Regions from separate parts of the Streptomyces flavusporus genome, predicted to be linked through region 1. Evidence: predicted binding sites of a transcription regulator. Region 1 holds the regulator's gene; each other region holds the start of a gene.

Region 1 (6,532 bases):
TCGCCAAGAACGGCGAGGTGCTGGTCGGCGAGGTGGCCAAGCGGCAGGCTGTGACCAACGTCGACAGGACCATCCGGTCGGTCAAGCGCCACATGGGCACCGACTGGAAGATCAACCTCGACGGCAAGGACTTCAACCCGCAGCAGATCAGCGCCTTCGTGCTGCAGAAGCTGAAGCGGGACGCCGAGGCCTACCTGGGCGAGAAGGTGACCGACGCGGTCATCACCGTCCCGGCCTACTTCAACGACGCCGAGCGCCAGGCCACCAAGGAGGCCGGTGAGATCGCCGGTCTGAACGTGCTGCGCATCGTCAACGAGCCGACGGCCGCCGCCCTGGCGTACGGCCTCGACAAGGACGACCAGACCATCCTTGTCTTCGACCTCGGTGGCGGCACCTTCGACGTCTCCCTCCTGGAGATCGGCGACGGCGTGGTCGAGGTGAAGGCCACCAACGGTGACAACCACCTCGGCGGTGACGACTGGGACCAGCGCGTCGTCGACTACCTGGTCAAGCAGTTCCAGTCCGGTCACGGCGTGGACCTGAGCAAGGACAAGATGGCGCTGCAGCGCCTGCGTGAGGCCGCGGAGAAGGCCAAGATCGAGCTGTCCTCGTCCACCGAGACCTCGATCAACCTGCCGTACATCACCGCCTCCGCCGAGGGCCCGCTGCACCTCGACGAGAAGCTGACCCGCGCCCAGTTCCAGCAGCTGACCGCGGACCTGCTGGAGCGCTGCAAGACGCCGTTCCACAATGTCATCAAGGACGCCGGCATCCAGCTGAGCGAGATCGACCACGTCGTCCTCGTCGGTGGCTCCACCCGTATGCCCGCCGTCGCCGAGCTCGTCAAGGAGCTGACCGGCGGCAAGGAGGCCAACAAGGGCGTGAACCCGGACGAGGTCGTCGCCATCGGCGCCTCGCTCCAGGCCGGTGTCCTCAAGGGCGAGGTCAAGGACGTCCTGCTGCTTGACGTGACCCCGCTGTCCCTCGGTATCGAGACCAAGGGCGGCATCATGACCAAGCTGATCGAGCGCAACACGACGATCCCGACGAAGCGTTCGGAGATCTTCACCACGGCCGAGGACAACCAGCCGTCGGTGCAGATCCAGGTCTACCAGGGCGAGCGCGAGATCGCGGCCTACAACAAGAAGCTCGGCATGTTCGAGCTGACCGGTCTGCCCCCGGCGCCGCGCGGCGTCCCGCAGATCGAGGTCTCCTTCGACATCGACGCCAACGGCATCATGCATGTCACGGCGAAGGACCTCGGCACCGGCAAGGAGCAGAAGATGACCGTCACCGGCGGCTCCTCGCTCCCGAAGGACGAGGTCGACCGGATGCGCCAGGAGGCCGAGCAGTACGCGGAGGAGGACCACCGCCGCCGCGAGGCCGCCGAGACCCGCAACCAGGGCGAGCAGCTCGTCTACCAGACCGAGAAGTTCCTCAAGGACAACGAGGACAAGGTCCCCGGCGACGTCAAGACCGAGGTCGAGGCCGCCGTCGAGGAGCTGAAGACCGCGCTGAAGGGCGAGGACACCGCCGAGATCCGCACGGCCACCGAGAAGGTCGCCGCGGTCTCCCAGAAGGTGGGCCAGGCCATGTACGCCGACGCCAATGCCGCGCAGGCCGCGGGCGGCCCCGAGGGTGCCACCGCCGGTGGGGCCAAGCCGGCCGACGACGACGTCGTGGACGCCGAGATCGTGGACGACGAGCGTAAGGACGGTGCCGCGTGACGGAGGAGACCCCGGGCTTTGAAGAGAAGCCCGACGTCCCCTCCGGCGCCACTCCTGACGACGCCGAGCCGCAGGCCGCTCCCGCGGAGGGGGCGGCCCCGGCCGGGGACGCAAGCGCAGATGCCGGTCTGCTGGCCCAGCTGGACCAGGTGCGCACCGCGCTCAACGAGCGCACCGCGGACCTCCAGCGGCTCCAGGCCGAGTACCAGAACTACCGCCGCCGGGTCGAGCGCGACCGGATCACGGTCAAGGAGATCGCCGTCGCGAACCTCCTGACCGAGCTCCTGCCCGTGCTCGACGACATCGGACGCGCGCGGGAACACGGCGAGCTGGTCGGCGGCTTCAAGTCCGTCGCCGAGTCGCTGGAGACCGTGGCGGCCAAGATGGGCCTGCAGCAGTTCGGCAAGGAGGGCGAGCCCTTCGACCCGACGATCCACGAGGCCCTGATGCACTCCTACGCGCCGGACGTCAAGGAGACGACCTGCGTCGCGATCCTCCAGCCGGGGTATCGCATCGGCGAGCGCACCATCCGCCCCGCGCGGGTGGCCGTCGCCGAGCCGCAGCCGGGCGCGCAGACGGTGAAGGCCGAGGAACCGGCCGAGGGCGACGACAAGGAGAACGGTGGCCCGGACGAGGGCTGACGTTGAACTGACGAGGAAGGAGGGACGTCGGGGATGAGCACCAAGGACTTCATCGAGAAGGACTACTACAAGGTCCTCGGCGTCCCCAAGGACGCCACCGAAGCCGAGATCAAGAAGGCGTACCGCAAGCTCGCCCGCGAGTACCACCCGGACGCCAACAAGGGAAACGCCAGGGCCGAGGAGCGCTTCAAGGAGATCTCCGAGGCGAACGACATCCTCGGCGACCCCAAGAAGCGCAAGGAGTACGACGAGGCCCGCGCCCTGTTCGGCAACGGCGGCTTCCGCCCGGGCCCCGGCGCGGGCGGCGGCTCGTTCAACTTCGACCTGGGCGACCTCTTCGGAGGCGGTACCCCGGGCGGGGGAGGGGGCGGGGCCGGCGGCTTCGGCGGCGGACTCGGTGACGTCTTCGGGGGCCTGTTCAACCGGGGCGGCACGACCGGGACGCGGACGCATCCGCGTCGCGGCCAGGACATCGAGTCCGAGGTCACCCTCAGCTTCACCGAGGCGATCGAGGGCGCGACGGTGCCGCTCAGGATGTCCTCCCAGGCACCGTGCAAGGCCTGCTCGGGCACCGGCGACGCGAACGGCACACCGCGCGTGTGCCCGACGTGCGTCGGCACCGGCCAGGTGGCACGCGGCTCGGGTGGCGGCTTCTCCCTGACCGACCCGTGCCCGGACTGCAAGGGCCGGGGCCTGATCGCGGAGAACCCCTGCGAGGTCTGCAAGGGCAGCGGCCGGGCGAAGTCGTCCCGCACCATGCAGGTCCGCATCCCCGCCGGGGTGTCGGACGGCCAGCGCATCCGTCTGCGGGGCAAGGGCGCACCGGGCGAGCGGGGCGGTCCGGCGGGCGACCTGTATGTCGTCGTGCACGTCGACGCCCACCCGGTGTTCGGCCGCAAGGGCGACAACCTGACGGTGACCGTCCCCGTGACCTTCGCGGAGGCGGCCCTCGGCGGCGAGATCAGGGTCCCCACCCTGGGCGGCCCGCCGGTCACCCTGAAGCTGCCGCCCGGCACGCCCAACGGCCGCACCATGCGGGCCCGGGGCAAGGGCGCGGTCCGCAAGGACGGCACCCGCGGCGACCTCCTGGTCACCGTCGAGGTGAGTGTCCCGAAGGACCTGACGGGGAAGGCTCGTGACGCACTCGAGGCGTATCGCGAGGCTACCGCGGGCGAGGATCCGCGGGCGGAGCTGTTCCAGGCCGCGAAGGGAGCATGAGTCAGATGGACGGCCGTCGACGCAACCCGTATGAACTGACCGAGGAGACCCCGGTCTACGTCATCTCGGTGGCGGCCCAGCTGTCCGGCCTGCACCCGCAGACACTGCGCCAGTACGACCGCCTGGGCCTGGTGTCTCCGGACCGCACGGCCGGCCGGGGCCGCCGCTACTCGGCCCGCGACATCGAACTGCTCCGCCAGGTGCAGCAGTTGTCGCAGGACGAGGGCATCAACCTGGCCGGCATCAAGCGCATCATCGAACTGGAGAACCAGGTCGCCGCGCTCCAGTCCCGGGTCGCGGAACTGCAAGCGGCCCTGGACGGCGCGGCGGCGGCGATGCAGCAGCGCGAGGCCGCGGTGCACGCCTCGTACCGGCGCGACCTGGTGCCGTACCAGGAGGTGCAGCAGACCAGCGCGTTGGTGGTGTGGCGGCCGAAGCGGCAGCAGTCCGACTGACGCCGCGTCAACCTGCCGAAAGGAACCGCACCTGACGATCACGTACAACTCGTATCCCGAGGTACCGGGCACGATCTCCCTGTCGCCGTCCACCAGCAACAACGTGGTCACCTCGCGCACGCCCGCGCTGTCGTCGTGGGGGAACGACGCCGATCCGCAGCGCGTGCGCATCCAGTACGCCATCGAGCCGGACCCGGCGTACAACGACACGACCTACACGCTCACCGCCGACACCCCCTACGTCGAGACTGGCGAGGTCGCGGCCTTGGCTGTGCCGCAGGAGACGCCGCTGGTCGACGGCACCCATCTGCGGGTGCGGGCCCGCACCTACGACGGCACCGACTACTCGACGGCGTGGAGCGCCTGGCAGACCTTCACGGTCGACACCTCAAAGGCCCCCGCGCCCGAGGTGCCCACCGACCTCGCAACCGGCGCCGTCCAGACCACGACACCCCTGCTGACTGGCGTCGTCACGGCCGCCGGTGAGGGTGCCGTGACCGCCGAGTACCAGCTGTACGACGCGTCGGGCAACGCCGTGGGCGAGACCCTCACTGTCGGCGTCCAGGACGGCGACCGGGCCGTCGCGAAGGTGCCGGACGGTCTGCTCACCGACGGCGCCACCTACCGCTGGAAGATGCGTGCCTGCGCGGACAACGTCTGCTCCGCCAACACCCAGCTCCAGACGTTCACCCTGGACGTGGCCGAGGAGACCGGGACCTCCGGCACCACCGGCACCGCGCCCGAGGCGGTGACCAACCTCAAGGCCGTGGCCGGCGAGCACGGGGCCCTGGTGACCTGGAGCCCGGCGGAGTTCATCGGCGACGCCGACGACGTCGTCACCTACACCGTCACCGCCGTGGCCTCCGACGGGACGACGGCCGGCACGGTGACCACCACCGGCCTGTCCGCGGTGTTCAACGAACTCAACGCGGACGCCGGGGACATCACGTACAGCTTCAAGGTGACCGGGAAGAACGACTACGGCACGGGCCCGGCCGCCACGTCCGGCGGCATCGTGCCCGCCGCGGTGACGGGCGGGACGGAGGCGCACCAGAGGGCTCTTGAGGCGTACCACTACGCCCGGGGTGGCATGGTCACCGGCAGCTATGTCGACGCGTGGGACGCCGCTGCTGGCAGCGCGTACGGCGCCCAGTTCGTCGACCTCCTCGCCCGGGACCAGGAATCGTTGCTGCGGGAGCGGATCGCCGTCTCAGAGGACGACACGGACAACAGCTGGCCCGAGGCCTCCTTCAGCGACGTGCTGGCCATCCCGTCGGCTGACGGCAAGACGGTCACCCTGCGCGCGACGGTGACCACCACGAACGTCATCGTGACCGACGCGAGCACCGGGACCGCCGACCCGACCGACGAGACCGGCAAGACCGAGATGCGCTACACCTTCACTGCCGGAGCGGCGCCCGTGCTGCTCTCCGCGGTTACCGCGGCCGCCAAGGAGGTGGTGGTGCGGCCGACCGGCGCCGCGCTGGACGACTTCGCCAACGCCGTCGACGGAGAGCTCATGGCTGACGGCCTCGCCCCCTCGGAGTTCGATGGCGACTCCACGGACGACGGCAGCGAGACCACCAGCACCGCCACCACGGTCTCTTTCGACGCCCAGCAGGCCGGTACCTACCTCCGCACGGGAGCGGCCACCTGGGCAGTGACCCACTGGGACTCGCCGAGCTTCTACGACCAGGACTGCACGAACTTCGTCTCTCGGGCGATCCACCACGGCGGCGACGTCCGGATGAAGGGCTCCGGGGACGAGAACCACAAGAGCAAGGACTACTGGTGGCGCAAGCCGAGCAACTGGATCCACGAGGAGACCTGGACGTGGATCAACGCGGGCTACTTCAAGACCTTCATGGAGCGGCACATGCTCCATTCGAAGCGCAACACGAGCAACGCCTTCACCGGTGACATCATCTTCTACGACTGGAAGAACGACGGGAAGGTCGACCACGCCTCGATCATCACCAAGATCAGTAACGGGAAGATCTACGTGACCCAGCACAACAAGAACTACAAGTACCGCAGCCTGGCCGCGCAGAAGAGCGCCGAGCCGAAGACGAAGATCTGGATCTACCGGCCCAAGCCGAAGTGGTACTGATGCAGACGGCGACGAGACTGCGCGGAGTGTTCCACCTCTCGCGGGGCGGGCTGTGGTTCGTCTCCGCGGAGGCGGTGCTGACCCTGCTCGTGGCCCGGACCTTGTGGACCTGGCGCGACGACCCGTACGTACTGCTCGCGGACGTCCCGTATCTGCTGTGGTCCAGCGTCGGGTTGACGGTCTCCCTCGGCGTGAGTCTGGCCCTGCTGTCGCGTGAGCAGGTGTGGGCGCGACGGCTCGGCTGGTCGCTGACGGTGGCACGCCTGTGCCTGCTGCCGTTGCTCGACCTGGCGTGGTATCCGGCGATGTCGCCGTACATCTCTCTGTGGTGACCGGCAGGCATCGCCCTTGAAGCCGACAAGCGACTGGCCTGGGGCCGGG
Region 2 (6,532 bases), 1.3 Mb from region 1:
ACCCGGCGCATACGAGACGCGGGCCTTCGCCTGATCACACGTGTCCTGCAGCGCGGACGCCCGTGGATCTTGTGGCTCCGCTTCGAACTTTACGTCAACTTGGCACGGATGGCAGTCCCGGAAGGGTGATAAGGATCCGGCAACCACGCTCGGATTCGGCCACGCCGATCTTGCCGCCGTGCAGATCCACCGCCCAGCGGGCGATCGCCAGGCCGAGGCCCGTGCCGCCGTCGCTGCCCGGACCGTGCGGCCGGCTGACGGCACCCCGGTTGAACCGCTCGAAGACCCGGTGCCACTCCGACCGCGGAATGCCCGGACCCTCGTCCAGGATCTCGAGCTCCAGCGACTGGGGCAGCGCCCCGCGCCGCGCCTTCACCGTGACCCGGCCGTGCGGCGGGCTGTGCTTGACCGCGTTGTCGATCAGGTTGGCGACGACCTGGTGGATCCGCTCCGGGTCGGCGTGCGCGGTCAGCTCCGGCGGGGACACGTCGAGGTGCAGATGGACGTCCGTACGTGTGTGACCGCCGGAGCCGGAGGCGATGCCCGCGCGCGCGGAGGCGACCATGTTGGCCTCCTTCAGCACCCCGGACAGATACGGCCACACCTCGAACCGCCGCATCTTCAGCGGTACGACGCCGTTGTCCAGACGCGACAGGTCGAGGAGCGTCTCCACGAGACGCCCCAGCCGCTCCGTCTGCTTCAGGGCCGTCCGCATGGTCTCCGGGTCGGCCTCCGTGACGCCGTCCACGATGTTCTCCAGGACCGCGCGCAACCCGGCGATCGGTGTGCGCAGCTCGTGCGAGACGTTGGCGACCAGCTCCTTGCGCTGGTTGTCCTGGGCCTCCAGGTCGTCGGCCATACGGTTGATCGTGACGGCCAGGTCGCCCAGCTCGTCCCGCCGGTTCTCACGGACCCGGCGGGTGTAGTTGCCGTGCGAGATGGAGCGGGCCACCGCGTTCATCTCGTCCAGCGGTGCGGTGAGCGAATGGGCCACGAACTGCGTGATCAGCAGGGTGGCGATCATCGAGAAGACCGTGATGAAGCGCAGCTCGGTCTCGGTGCGCACCGCGATCATCAGCAGCCCGGTGGTGATCAGCACCGAGATGACGACCAGCGCACCCAGCTTGGTCTTGATCGAGAACGGGCGTACGCCGCCCCAGGGCTCCCCGGGGCTCCTCCGTGCGGCCGGCCGCCCCTCGCTCATGGCGTCGGTGTCTCCAGGGCGTAGCCCACGCCGTGCACCGTGCGGATCCGCTCGGCGCCGATCTTCCGCCGCAGCGCCTTGATGTGACTGTCGACGGTACGGGTGCCGGAGGCGTCCGCCCAGTCCCACACCTCGGCCAGCAGCTGCTCACGCGAGAGCACCGCGCGCGGCGTGTTCGCCAGGCAGACCAGCAGGTCGAACTCGGTGGGCGTCAGATGCACGTCCTCGCTGCGCACCCGGACCCGGCGCTGTGCGTGGTCGATCTCCAGCTCGCCCAGGCGCAGGATGCCGGTGCGCGGAGTGGCGGCCGCGACCGCGGCCCGCTCGACCCGGCGCAGCAGCACATGCACGCGCGCGGCCAGCTCCCGGATCGAGAACGGCTTGGTCATGTAGTCGTCGGCGCCGACGCCGAGACCCACCAGCATGTCGGTCTCGTCGTCGCGCGCGGTGAGCATCAGTACCGGCACCGGCCGCTGGGCCTGCACCCGCCGGCAGACCTCCAGACCGTCGAAGCCCGGCAGCATGATGTCGAGAATCAGCAGGTCGGGCTGCCAGGCCTCGGCGGTGTCGACGGCGGCCGGGCCGTCACTGGCCGTCTGTACGAGAAATCCCTCGGCGCGCAGGCGGGCCGCGATGGCGTCGACGATCGTCGCATCGTCCTCGACCACCAGCACCCGGCGCTGTGCGCCCGGGGTGGTCGCCGCCGTGCCGTTGTGGGAGGTGTGTGTCTGCTCCATCGCCCGCCCCTGAAGTGTGCTTTCCGGAATCCGTGGGGTGATCCCATGACTGCGATTGACGCTTGAATGATCGGCGTCAGGGATGCAGCGTACGGGGAGTCACCGCAGCTCGGCTATCCAGGTCGTACGCCGAGATGCACGGCGTCCGGAACGCCTCGGGCAACGGGGATCTCTTCGGTACGCACATACCGGAAACCGGCATTCCGCAAGGATCCTTCAAATTCCGGGGAGGGCTGCGCCGACCACACGGCGAGCACGCCGCCGGGTCTCAACACCCTTGCGCAGCTTGCCAGTCCGGCCGCGGAGTACAGCCCGTCGTTCCCCTCCGTGACGGTCCATCCGGGCCCGTTGTCGATGTCCAGGCACAGCGCGTCGAACGTGGCGGAAGTCTCATTGACGAAGTCGATCAGATCCGCTTCGACGATCTCCGTACGGCTGTCGGCGAGGGCCTCTCGGGACAGCTCGGCGAGCGGTCCGTCGCGGTGCCAGTCGATGACGGCACGCTCGCGCTCGACCACCGTGATCCGGCCCCAGCGGGGGTTCGCGGCAGCGTGTGCGAGCGAGAATCCGACGCCGAGTCCGCCGATCAGCACAGCGGGCGCCGCCCTCCTGTCCAGGGCGTTCAGCGCCGCGTCGACCAGCCGTCGCTCCGATCGTCCGTCGGAGGTGTCCATCAGGAAACAGCCGTTGACGATGATCTGCAGCAGGGTGCCGTGCCGGCGCAGCACGACCTCGCCCGAGGGGCCCTCACGACGGTCCAGGACTTCGGGGATGTCGTAGGTGGTGGCCATCTGCCCATCCTGGCACTTCTCTGACGGCATGTTGACGGAATAACGGATGGGAGTGGCTCGGCTCCCGGCGGTGTTGACACAGAGGTGGCGAAGGGGTCCGGCAGCGGCCGGGGAGTGATCGCTCAGAGCGAACGGGGCCAGGGGAACATTCGGCGGCTCCCGCGCATTGAGTCGGCATAGCTCAACTTGACTGCCTAAGGGGAGATCATGGCTGCTGAGTCAACGGCGTTCACACCGCTCACTCTGCCCGTGCTGCCGCTCGACGGCGAGGTCGTGCTGCCCGGGATGGTGGTCCCGCTGGACCTGAGCGACGCCGATGTGCGGGCCGCGGTGGAGGCCGCCCAGGCCGCTGCCCGGTCCGAGCCCGGAAAGCCCAAGGTCCTGCTGGTGCCCCGGATCGACGGGACATACGCGAGCACCGGTGTGCTCGGCACCGTCGAACAGGTCGGGCGGCTCGCCGACGGTGACCCCGGTGCCCTGATCCGGGGGCGGGGGAGGGTGCGGATCGGCGCCGGGACGACCGGGCCGGGTGCCGCGCTGTGGGTCGAGGGGACCAGGGTCGACGAGAGCGTCCCGGAGCCGCTGCCCGGGCACGTCACCGAACTGGTCAAGGAGTACAAGGCCCTCGCCACCGCCTGGCTGAAGAAGCGCGGCGCATGGCAGGTCGTCGACCGTGTGCAGGCCATCGACGACGTGTCCGCCCTGGCCGACAACTCGGGGTACTCGCCCTTCCTGACCCTCGATCAGAAGATCGAGCTGCTGGAGACCGGCGACCCCGTCGACCGGCTGAAGCTCGCCACCCAGCAACTGCGCGACCACCTCGCCGAGCAGGACGTCGCCGAAACCATCGCCAAGGACGTCCAGGAGGGCGTCGACAAGCAGCAGCGCGAGTTCCTGCTGCGCCGGCAACTGGAAGCCGTACGCAAGGAACTGCGCGAGCTGAACGGCGAGAAGGACGGCGAGGAGTCCGACGACTACCGCGCCCGCGTCGAGGCCGCCGACCTGCCCGAGAAGGTCCGCGAGGCCGCCCTCAAGGAGGTCGACAAGCTGGAGCGGTCCAGCGACCAGTCGCCGGAGGGCTCGTGGATCCGGACCTGGCTCGACACGGTGCTCGAACTGCCGTGGAACGAGCGGACCGAGGACGCGTACGACATCCAGGGCGCCAAGACGATCCTGGACGCCGAGCACGCGGGCCTGGAGGACGTGAAGGAGCGGATCACCGAATACCTGGCGGTGCGCAAGCGCCGTACGGACCGGGGCCTGGGTGTCGTCGGCGGGCGGCGCGGAGGTGCCGTGCTCGCGCTCGTCGGGCCGCCCGGCGTCGGCAAGACGAGTCTCGGCGAGTCCGTCGCCCACGCCATGGGCCGCAAGTTCGTCCGCGTCGCCCTCGGCGGTGTCCGCGACGAGGCCGAGATCCGCGGTCACCGGCGTACGTACGTCGGTGCGCTGCCCGGCCGTGTCGTCCGCGCCATCAAGGAGGCCGGGTCGATGAACCCGGTCGTGCTCCTGGACGAGATCGACAAGGTCGGCTCCGACTTCCGCGGCGACCCGGCCGCGGCGCTCCTCGAAGTGCTCGACCCGGCGCAGAACCACACCTTCCGCGACCACTACCTGGAAGTCGAACTCGACCTGTCCGACATCGTCTTCCTCGCCACCGCCAACGTCCTGGAGGCCATCCCGGAGGCCCTGCTCGACCGTATGGAGCTGGTCCGGCTCGACGGCTACACCGAGGACGAGAAGATCGTCATCGCCCGTGACCACCTGCTCCCGCGCCAGCTGGAGCGGGCCGGCCTGGACAAGGACGAGGTCGTCATCGACGAGGGCGCGCTGCGCAAGCTCGCCGGCGAGTACACGCGCGAGGCGGGCGTCCGCAACCTCGAGCGGTCCATCGCACGGCTGCTGCGCAAGGTTGCGGCACAGCACGAACTGGGCGAGCGGAAGCTGCCGTTCACGATCGGGGACGGTGACCTGCGGGGTCTGATCGGACGACCGCACCACGTACCCGAGTCGGCCCAGGACCCGGCCGAACGGCGCACGGCGGTACCGGGCGTGGCGACAGGCCTGGCGGTCACGGGGGCGGGCGGTGACGTGCTGTACGTCGAGGCGTCGCTGTCCGACCCGGAGACGGGCGCGGCGGGCCTGACGCTGACCGGACAGCTGGGTGACGTGATGAAGGAGTCGGCGCAGATCGCGCTGAGCTTCCTGCGCAGCCACGGCGCCGAGCTGGAACTCCCGGTCGCCGACCTGAAGGACCGGGGAGTGCACATCCACTTCCCGGCGGGTGCGGTGCCGAAGGACGGCCCGAGCGCGGGCATCACGATGACGACGGCACTGGCGTCACTCCTGTCCGGCCGCCTGGTCCGTACGGACGTGGCGATGACCGGCGAGGTCTCGCTGACCGGCCGCGTCCTGCCGATCGGCGGCGTGAAGCAGAAGCTGCTCGCCGCGCACCGTGCGGGCGTCACCACCGTGATCATCCCCAAGCGCAACGAGCCCGACCTGGACGACGTCCCGGCCGAGGTGCTGGACAAGCTCGACGTCCACGCCGTCACCGACGTCCGCCAGGTCCTCGAACTGGCCCTGTCGCCGGCCACGAACGGCGCGGAGCCGGAGGTTCCGGTCGCGGCGTGACGGACGTGACCGGATGGGCAAGGCCCGGGTCCCGTGAGGGAGGCCCGGGCCTTTGCCATGAGTGCGTATTAACCACCTTTACCCCTTGTAGTGTCAAGTCACGAATCTTCGTAACATGACCTTTTTATGCCGTTCCGGCCTACTTGAAGTGCGGCCTTACCGGAAACGCCGGAAAACGAAAAGGCCCCTCCGAAGCAGGAGGAATCTGTGACTCGCACCAAGGAAAACAAGCAGGAAATCCGCCAGAAGCGCGGAATCCGTGTCGCGACCATCGCGGCTTCGGGCGTGGTGGCCGCCGGAGGGATCATCCTCCCGGCGAGCGCGGCCTCGGCGTCCTCGATGCCCGAATCGCCGACCGTGAGCACGGTCGCCACGCATGGCGACCACGGGCACAAGTACTGGCACTGCAAGTGGCACAAGCACCACAAGTTCGGGGAGTGGCACAAGCACTGCAAGTGGCACAAGCACCACGACCACCACTGGTGGAATGACGACCGCGACCACCACTGGAATGACGACCGCGATCATGACTGGAAGGACAGGAACGATCGCGACTGGAAGGACAGGCACGATCGCGACTGGAAGGACAGGAACGATCACGACTGGAAGGACAGGAACGATCACGACTGGAAGGACAGGAACGATCACCGCTGGTAACGGCGGCGACGTCGGCTGATCCTGACAGAACCGCGCCGCGAACCGAACCGCACCGACTCGCTGCCCTGCCGGTCCTCCACCGGCGGGGCAGCGGCAGTGCGTCGTCGACCTGACCGAGGGGAAAGGGCTCCGGACACTGCCGTTGGTCTACGCCTGCGAAATACTGAGAGAGCTGCGGCAATGGCCGGTGGCTGGCAGGAACTTTCAGGATCGGGAAACCGGATCAGGGGACTGACGTGCACGTGGACGGAAACGGCGACGGACATCGCGGCGGAAGCGGCGCGTCGCCGACTGGTGTGGACCAGGAGTTCCTGGCCCTGGAACGCGAGCTGACCGTGTTCCTGCGGCGGGCCCGCGCCAACCAGGGCGAGATGGCCCGCGAGGTCCATCCGGACCTGGAGTCGGCCGCGTACGGACTCCTCGTACGGCTGGACGAGTGCGGCGCGCAGCGGGCCACCGAGCTCGCGGCGTACATCGGCGTCGGCAAGGCCACCATGTCCCGTCAGCTGCGC
Region 3 (6,532 bases), 3.1 Mb from region 1:
CGCGCCCGCCGTGCTCGGCGTGAGCCAGAGGGCCAGGGCGAGGAAACTCAGCACCGTCCAGGCGAGGTTGGTCTCGATCACCGCCCGCACGGGGAGCGCCGGCGGCCGCTGCCGGGCGGCGAGCAGTCCGACGGCGGCCGCGTACGCCGTGAGGAACACGCCGAGGACCAGCAGGAGTCCGGAGGTGACGCCGAGGAAGTCGCCGAGCGGACCGGACGCGACGAGATAGGCGACGCCGTTCGCCCCGGTGACCACCGCGTCCAGGGCCAGGAAGCGACGCAGCATGGTCTGCGGCTCGGTGGTGCGGGCGAGAGCGGCGAGCTGGGTTGCGGACATGGCGGATCACCCTCCGTCGAGGTCGAGTTGCACCTGGGCCCGGGTTCCGGACCGGAGCGCGCCGGCCCGGAACCCGGTACGACCACGATGGCGCGCGGGGACGGACCGGTCGATTACTCCCGAGGTAATGACGGGCGCCGGTGCCTGCCTCACCGCCGGCCCTGTGAGACCGGAAGCGGAACATGGCAGACTGCACGCAGACTTTCGGCGCGTAGGGGAGGCGTGGCGTGAGTGAGCGGCGAGCCGCGCCCACCGTCGGCCAGGTGGTGCTCGGAAGACGGCTGCAGGAGCTCCGGGAGGCAGCCGGCCTCAAGCGCGAGGAGGCCGCCCGTGTGCTGCGTGTGGCCCCGGCGACCGTACGGCGCATGGAGACGGCCGAGGTCGCGCTCAGGATCCCGTACCTGCAGATCCTGCTGCCCGCCTACGGTGTCCCCGAGGACGAGGTGGCCGCGTTCGTCGCGCTGGCCGAGGAGGCGAACCGGCCGGGCTGGTGGCAGCGGTTCCACGATGTGCTGCCGGACTGGTTCAGCCTGTTCGTCAGCCTGGAGGGCGCCGCCGGGATGATCCGCTCCTACGAGCCGCACTTCGTACCCGGGCTGCTGCAGACCGAGGACTACGCACGTGCCGTACTGGAGGCCGGGACGATCGGGCAGGCGGGCGGACCGCAGACGATCGAACGGCATGTGTCGCTGCGGATGGCCCGGCAGGAGCTGCTGTGCCGCGCGGACCCGCCGCACCTGTGGGTGATCATGGACGAAACGGTCCTGCGGCGACCGGTGAGCACCCGCCCCGGGGTCATGCGCGCCCAGCTGGACCGGCTGCTGGAGGCCACCGAGAGCGACCGGGTCACCCTGCAGGTCGCGGAGTTCGGCAAGGGCCCGCATCCGGGGACGTACGCGCCCTTCTCGCTGTTCCGCTTCACCGAGCCGGAACTGCCGGACATGGTGTTCACCGAGTACCTCACCGGCGCGCTCTACCTCGACTCCCGCACTGAGGTCTCCGCGCATCTGGAGGTGCTGGACCACATGACGGCGCACGCCGCGTCGGCACAGCGCACCAAGAAGATCCTCCAGGAGCGCCGCGGGGACTTCTAGCGCCCCTGGCCCCTGGCCGCCGTAATGCCCGCCGTAGTTCCTGCCGCGCCGAAGACCGAGGAGACCACACCGCATGACCGGATCCGACGCCGCGCCCACCCGCATCGACACCAGCCGGCCGCATCCGGCCCGGGTGTACGACTGGTGGCTGGGCGGCAAGGACAACTACCCGGTGGACGAGGAGCTGGCCCGGAAGATCCTCGCCGCGGACGAGACGGTGCTGCGCGGGGCGCGCGCCAACCGGCGTTTCATGCACCGGGCGGTGCGCACCGCCGCCGAGGCCGGGATCCGCCAGTTCCTGGACATCGGCACCGGCATCCCCACCGAGCCGAACCTGCACCAGGTGGCCCAGGGCGTCGCGCCGGAGTCCCGGGTCGTGTACGCCGACAACGACCCGATCGTGCTGCGGCACGCTCAGGCGCTGCTGCACGGCTCCGCCGAGGGCGCCACGCACTATGTGCACGCCGACGTCCGCGACCTGGACGGCGTGCTGCGGAAGGCGGGCGAGACGCTGGACTTCGACCGGCCGGTCGCGCTGTCGCTGGTCGCGCTCACCCACTACCTGAGCGACGACCCCGACGGTGACGACGTGTACGGGCTGCTCGCGAAGTACGTCGCCGCCCTCGCCCCCGGCAGCCACCTGATCCTGTCCCAGGTCACCCCGGACCTCAGCCCGGAGGCCATCGGGAAGGCGGCCGACCACTTCCGGCGCAGCGGCACCCCGTTCTTCCCCCGGTCGCTCGCGGAGTTCGCCCGCTTCTTCGACGGGCTGGAACTGCTCGGCCCCGGAGTCATCCCCGTCCACGGGTGGCGCCCGGAGGCGGAGGACGTGGCCTCCCAGGCCGAGGGCATCGTGCCGGTGTACGCGGGCGTCGCCCGCAAGCCCTGACGGTGAGGGGCCTCAGGCCGCTGGGCCCTTGGAGTCCTTCTCGTCGTCCACGATCTCCGCGTCGACCACTCCTTCCTCGTCCTGGGGTGCGGTGCGCGGCTCGCTCGGCTCCGTCGGGGTCTGCTGGGCCTGCGCGTACATGGCCTGGCCCATCTTCTGGCTCACGGTGGCGAGTTTCTCGACGCCGGTGCGCAGCTCGTTCGTCTCGGCGTTGCGTTCGAGCAGCTGCTTGAGCTCGGTGACGGCCGGCTCCACCTCCGACCTGGTGTCGGCCGGCAGCCGTTCCTCGTTCTCGCGGAGGAACTTCTCGGTCTGGTAGACGAGCTGCTCGGCCTGGTTGCGGGTCTCGGCGGCCTCCCGGCGCTTGCGGTCCTCCTCGGCGTACTGCTCGGCCTCCCGCATCATGCGGTCGATGTCGTCCTTGGGCAGCGCCGAGCCGCCGGTGACGGTCATCTTCTGCTCGCGGCCGGTCGCCAGGTCCTTCGCGGAGACGTGCATGATCCCGTTGGCGTCGATGTCGAAGGCGACCTCGATCTGCGGGACGCCGCGCGGGGCGGGCGGCAGGCCGGTGAGGTCGAAGGTGCCGAGCTTCTTGTTGTACGCGGCGATCTCGCGTTCGCCCTGGTAGACCTGGATGCCGACCGAGGGCTGGTTGTCGGTGGCGGTGGTGAAGATCTCCGAACGCCGGGTCGGGATCGTGGTGTTGCGCTCGATCAGCTTCGTCATGATGCCGCCCTTGGTCTCGATGCCCAGGGACAGCGGGGTGACATCGAGGAGCAGCACGTCCTTGACGTCGCCGCGGATGACGCCGGCCTGGAGGGTGGCACCGATGGCCACGACCTCGTCGGGGTTGACGCCCTTGTGCGGGTCCTTGCCGGTGAGCTGCTTGACCAGGTCGGTGACGGCGGGCATGCGGGTGGAGCCGCCGACCAGGATGACGTGGTCCACCGCGGCGAGCTTGATACCGGCGTCCTTGACCGCCTGGTGGAAGGGGGTCTTGCAGCGGTCGAGGAGGTCGGCGGTGAGCTCCTGGAACTGGGCCCGGGTGAGCTTCTCCTCCAGGTGGAGCGGTCCCTCCGCGGAGGCGGTGATGTACGGCAGGTTGATCGACGTCTCCGAGGAGCTGGACAGTTCGATCTTGGCCTTCTCGGCGCCCTCGCGGAGCCGCTGGAGGGCCATCTTGTCGTTGGACAGGTCGATGCCGTACTGCCCCTTGAAGCGTTTGACGAGGTGTTCGACGATCCGCTGGTCCCAGTCGTCGCCGCCGAGGTGGGTGTCGCCGTTGGTGGCCTTGACCTCGATCACGCCGTCGCCGATCTCCAGCAGGGAGACGTCGAAGGTGCCGCCGCCGAGGTCGAAGACGAGGACGGTCTGCTCCTCGCCGCGGTCGAGGCCGTAGGCGAGGGCGGCGGCGGTCGGCTCGTTGATGATCCGCAGCACCTTCAGGCCCGCGATCTCCCCGGCCTCCTTGGTCGCCTGCCGCTGGGCGTCGTCGAAGTAGGCGGGCACGGTGATCACCGCGTCGGTGACGTCCTCGCCGAGATAGGCCTCGGCGTCCCGCTTCAGCTTCTGCAGGACTCGCGCCGACAGCTCCTGGGCGCGGTAGCGGGTGCCGTCCACGGAGCCCTGTTCCGGGAACCGCCAGTTCGCATCGCCCATGTGGCGCTTGACGGAGCGCGCGGTGCGCTCGACGTTCGTCACGGCCTGCCGTTTGGCGACCTCGCCCACGAGCACCTCGCCGTTCTTGGCGAAGGCCACGACCGACGGTGTGGTCCTGGCCCCTTCCGCATTGGCGACGACGGTGGGTTCGCCGCCCTCCAGGACGGCCACCACCGAGTTCGTGGTTCCGAGATCGATACCGACCGCGCGTGCCATCGCTGTCCCCTTCCGCCAGGGAGCCTCTCGGTGTCCAGCACAAAACTTGAGTGGGCTCTTGTCAATGGGGCCTCTTGGTCATTCAGGCACATACCCGGGCAGGGGCCGGTCAGTCGGCGCGGGGCCTCCCGGCCGGTGCAACCGGCTCCGCGGCGCGCGCCCCGTCGCGCAGGGCCACGGCGCGCCGCGGCCGGTCGGTGATCAGTACGTCCACCCGCTCATCGGTCAGGAAGGTCCGCAGTCCGGCGTCGTCGTTGACCGTCCAGACCATGCTGAACAGACGGTGCCGGGCGGCCTCGCGCAGCACGTTGGCGCGGGCGAGCCGCTGGTGCACGGCGACCCCGTCCGCCCCGCAGGCCCGCACCCGCCGCAGGGGGAACAGTTCGCTCGCCCGGGTCGCCGCCAGCCGCCCCGCGGCCACCTCCTTGCGGCCGCGCCCCAGCGACAGGGCCGTCCGCACCCGGGGGAACGCGTGCTTGATCGCGGCGATGGAACGGTCCTCCAGCGTGGTGGCCACGAACCCGTCCGTGCCGAGCAGGGCGATCGCCCGGTCGATCAGCTCGCGCTCATGGCCGGTCTCCTTCAGGTCCAGGTGCCCGACGAGCCGGCCGGCGATCAGCTCCATGACGTCGTCCACGACGGGCACGGGGTAGCCGGCGCGTTCGGTCAGCTCGGCGTGGGTGATCAGGGACAGCAGCGGCCCGCCCAGCCGCACGCGCGAATCATGGTGGACGACGAAGACACCGTCGGCGGTACGCCGGATGTCGAACTCGACGTACTCCGCGCCCGACCGCAGCGCGTCCTCGTACGCCTCCCAGGTGGCGGCGCCGAACTGTTCGGAGCCGCCCCGGTGGGCCGAGACGGCGGGGCGTGGCGTCATGGGTCAACTCCCGGACGACGAGCGGGGCGCGGGCCGCCCCCTGGGGGGCGGCCCGTGCCGGAGTTCCGCGGCTAGGTTCCTAGGCGAGCTTCGCGGTGAGCGTGATGGTCGTGCCCGTCAGGGCCTGGCTGACCGGGCAGTTGGCCTTGGCGTCCTCGGCTGCGGCGACGAACGCGTCGTTGTCCAGGCCGGGGACCGTGCCCTCGACGGTGAGGTGGATACCGGTGATGCCCTCACCAGGCTGGAAGGTCACGTCGGCCGAGGTGATGATCTTGGTGGGCGGGGTCCCTGCGCCGGTCAGGCCGTACGACAGGGCCATGGAGAAGCAGCTGGAGTGGGCGGCGGCGATCAGCTCCTCGGGGCTGGTCTTGCCGTTCGCCTGCTCGGCGCGCGACGGCCACGACACCGGCTGCTGGCCGATGCCGGAGGAGTCGAAGGTGACTACGCCGTTGCCCTCGAGCAGGTTGCCTTCCCAGACGGTGTGTGCGGAGCGCGTGGTTGCCACGGTTCTTCCTTTCGCATGTTCTCGATGCGAACCCCGTCTCCGGGGTTCTCAGGCACCATCTGATCACATTTCCGACTCACCTCACGCGGAACACCGGTCCCCGGGGGGTGAAGGGCAGGCGGGCGCCCTGGGGAACGAGGTACGCGTGCTCCCGGCGCACCCGCAGCACATCGCACCAGCCGTCCGTGATCACCAGGACCGGCGCGGTCGGCGGGAAGTCGTCCGCGCGGTGCAGCAGATCGATCCCGGGCTGCAGGACCGTACCACCGCGGCCGTGCACCCGTACCTTCCCCGCGATGTCGGTGACCGGAAGGTAGCCCGCGTCGTGCGGGGCCGCGTCGCAGAACACGACGCGGGCGGCCGGCACGTCCCGGGCCTCGGCGTACGAGGCGATCGCGCCCAGCGCCTTGCCGAGCAGCGTGCGGTCCATCGATCCGGAGGTGTCCAGGACGACGCCGAAGGTGCAGCGGGCGATCTCCTCGGGCGGGAAGTACCGGCCGGCGCGGGGAATGTCGGGGGTGGATGCCTGGCGGCGCGAGGGACGGGCGTACGACCGTACGGGCTCGGGGCGGGGCACGAACTCGTCGAACCAGCGGGCGAGCTGCGCGTCCCAGGGCAGCGGCGGCTGGCTGAGCGCGCGGATCTCCTCGACCAGGCCGCCGGGCAGGAAGCCGCGCTCCTGCTGCTGGTGCAGGTCGAGGCCCTGGCAGAGGCCGCGGCGGTAGAACTCGTCCAGGTCGACGTAGTCGCGCGGGCTGCCGAGCGGTCCGCCGAGGATGTCGCCCACGCCCTTGCCGCGCAGGGTCGACAGCCGGCGCATCCGGCGCAGGTCGCCCGCGATCCGGTCGTACACCTCCTCCGCCGACAGGCCCTTCAGGTCCGGGTCGTGCAGCAGCCCCTCCGGCATGGTGCCGACCTGCATCTCGCACAACCAGCCGTTGATGACGTAGTCG

The links. Region 1 encodes HspR, which represses chaperone genes until heat shock. Its sites were predicted from a motif close to TTGAGNNNNNNNNNCTCAA; they were not measured.
Region 2: a site for HspR is predicted at 2,899-2,917, ahead of lon (endopeptidase La). Genes of this name have one in related genera too.
Region 3: a site for HspR is predicted at 4,241-4,259, ahead of dnaK (molecular chaperone DnaK). Genes of this name have one in related genera too.

Annotation. Positions count from the first base shown of each region.
Region 1 covers NZ_CP176503.1:4,703,990-4,710,521, reverse strand. The annotation lists gene dnaK (molecular chaperone DnaK) at 1-1,727, shown strand, start outside; gene grpE (nucleotide exchange factor GrpE) at 1,724-2,368, shown strand; gene dnaJ (molecular chaperone DnaJ) at 2,402-3,586, shown strand; gene ACKTSN_RS22255 (heat shock protein transcriptional repressor HspR) at 3,592-4,041, shown strand; gene ACKTSN_RS22250 (amidase domain-containing protein) at 4,145-6,151, shown strand; gene ACKTSN_RS22245 (hypothetical protein) at 6,151-6,483, shown strand.
Region 2 covers NZ_CP176503.1:3,355,926-3,362,457, reverse strand. The annotation lists gene ACKTSN_RS15825 (sensor histidine kinase) at 95-1,204, opposite strand; gene ACKTSN_RS15820 (response regulator transcription factor) at 1,201-1,941, opposite strand; gene ACKTSN_RS15815 (spermidine synthase) at 2,055-2,732, opposite strand; gene lon (endopeptidase La) at 2,940-5,363, shown strand; gene ACKTSN_RS15805 (hypothetical protein) at 5,571-6,020, shown strand; gene ACKTSN_RS15800 (MarR family winged helix-turn-helix transcriptional regulator) at 6,257-6,532, shown strand, end outside.
Region 3 covers NZ_CP176503.1:1,598,700-1,605,231, forward strand. The annotation lists gene ACKTSN_RS07840 (hypothetical protein) at 1-336, opposite strand, end outside; gene ACKTSN_RS07845 (helix-turn-helix domain-containing protein) at 564-1,430, shown strand; gene ACKTSN_RS07850 (SAM-dependent methyltransferase) at 1,504-2,319, shown strand; gene dnaK (molecular chaperone DnaK) at 2,332-4,194, opposite strand; gene ACKTSN_RS07860 (glycerophosphodiester phosphodiesterase family protein) at 4,304-5,074, opposite strand; gene ACKTSN_RS07865 (OsmC family protein) at 5,154-5,579, opposite strand; gene ACKTSN_RS07870 (vWA domain-containing protein) at 5,656-6,532, opposite strand, start outside.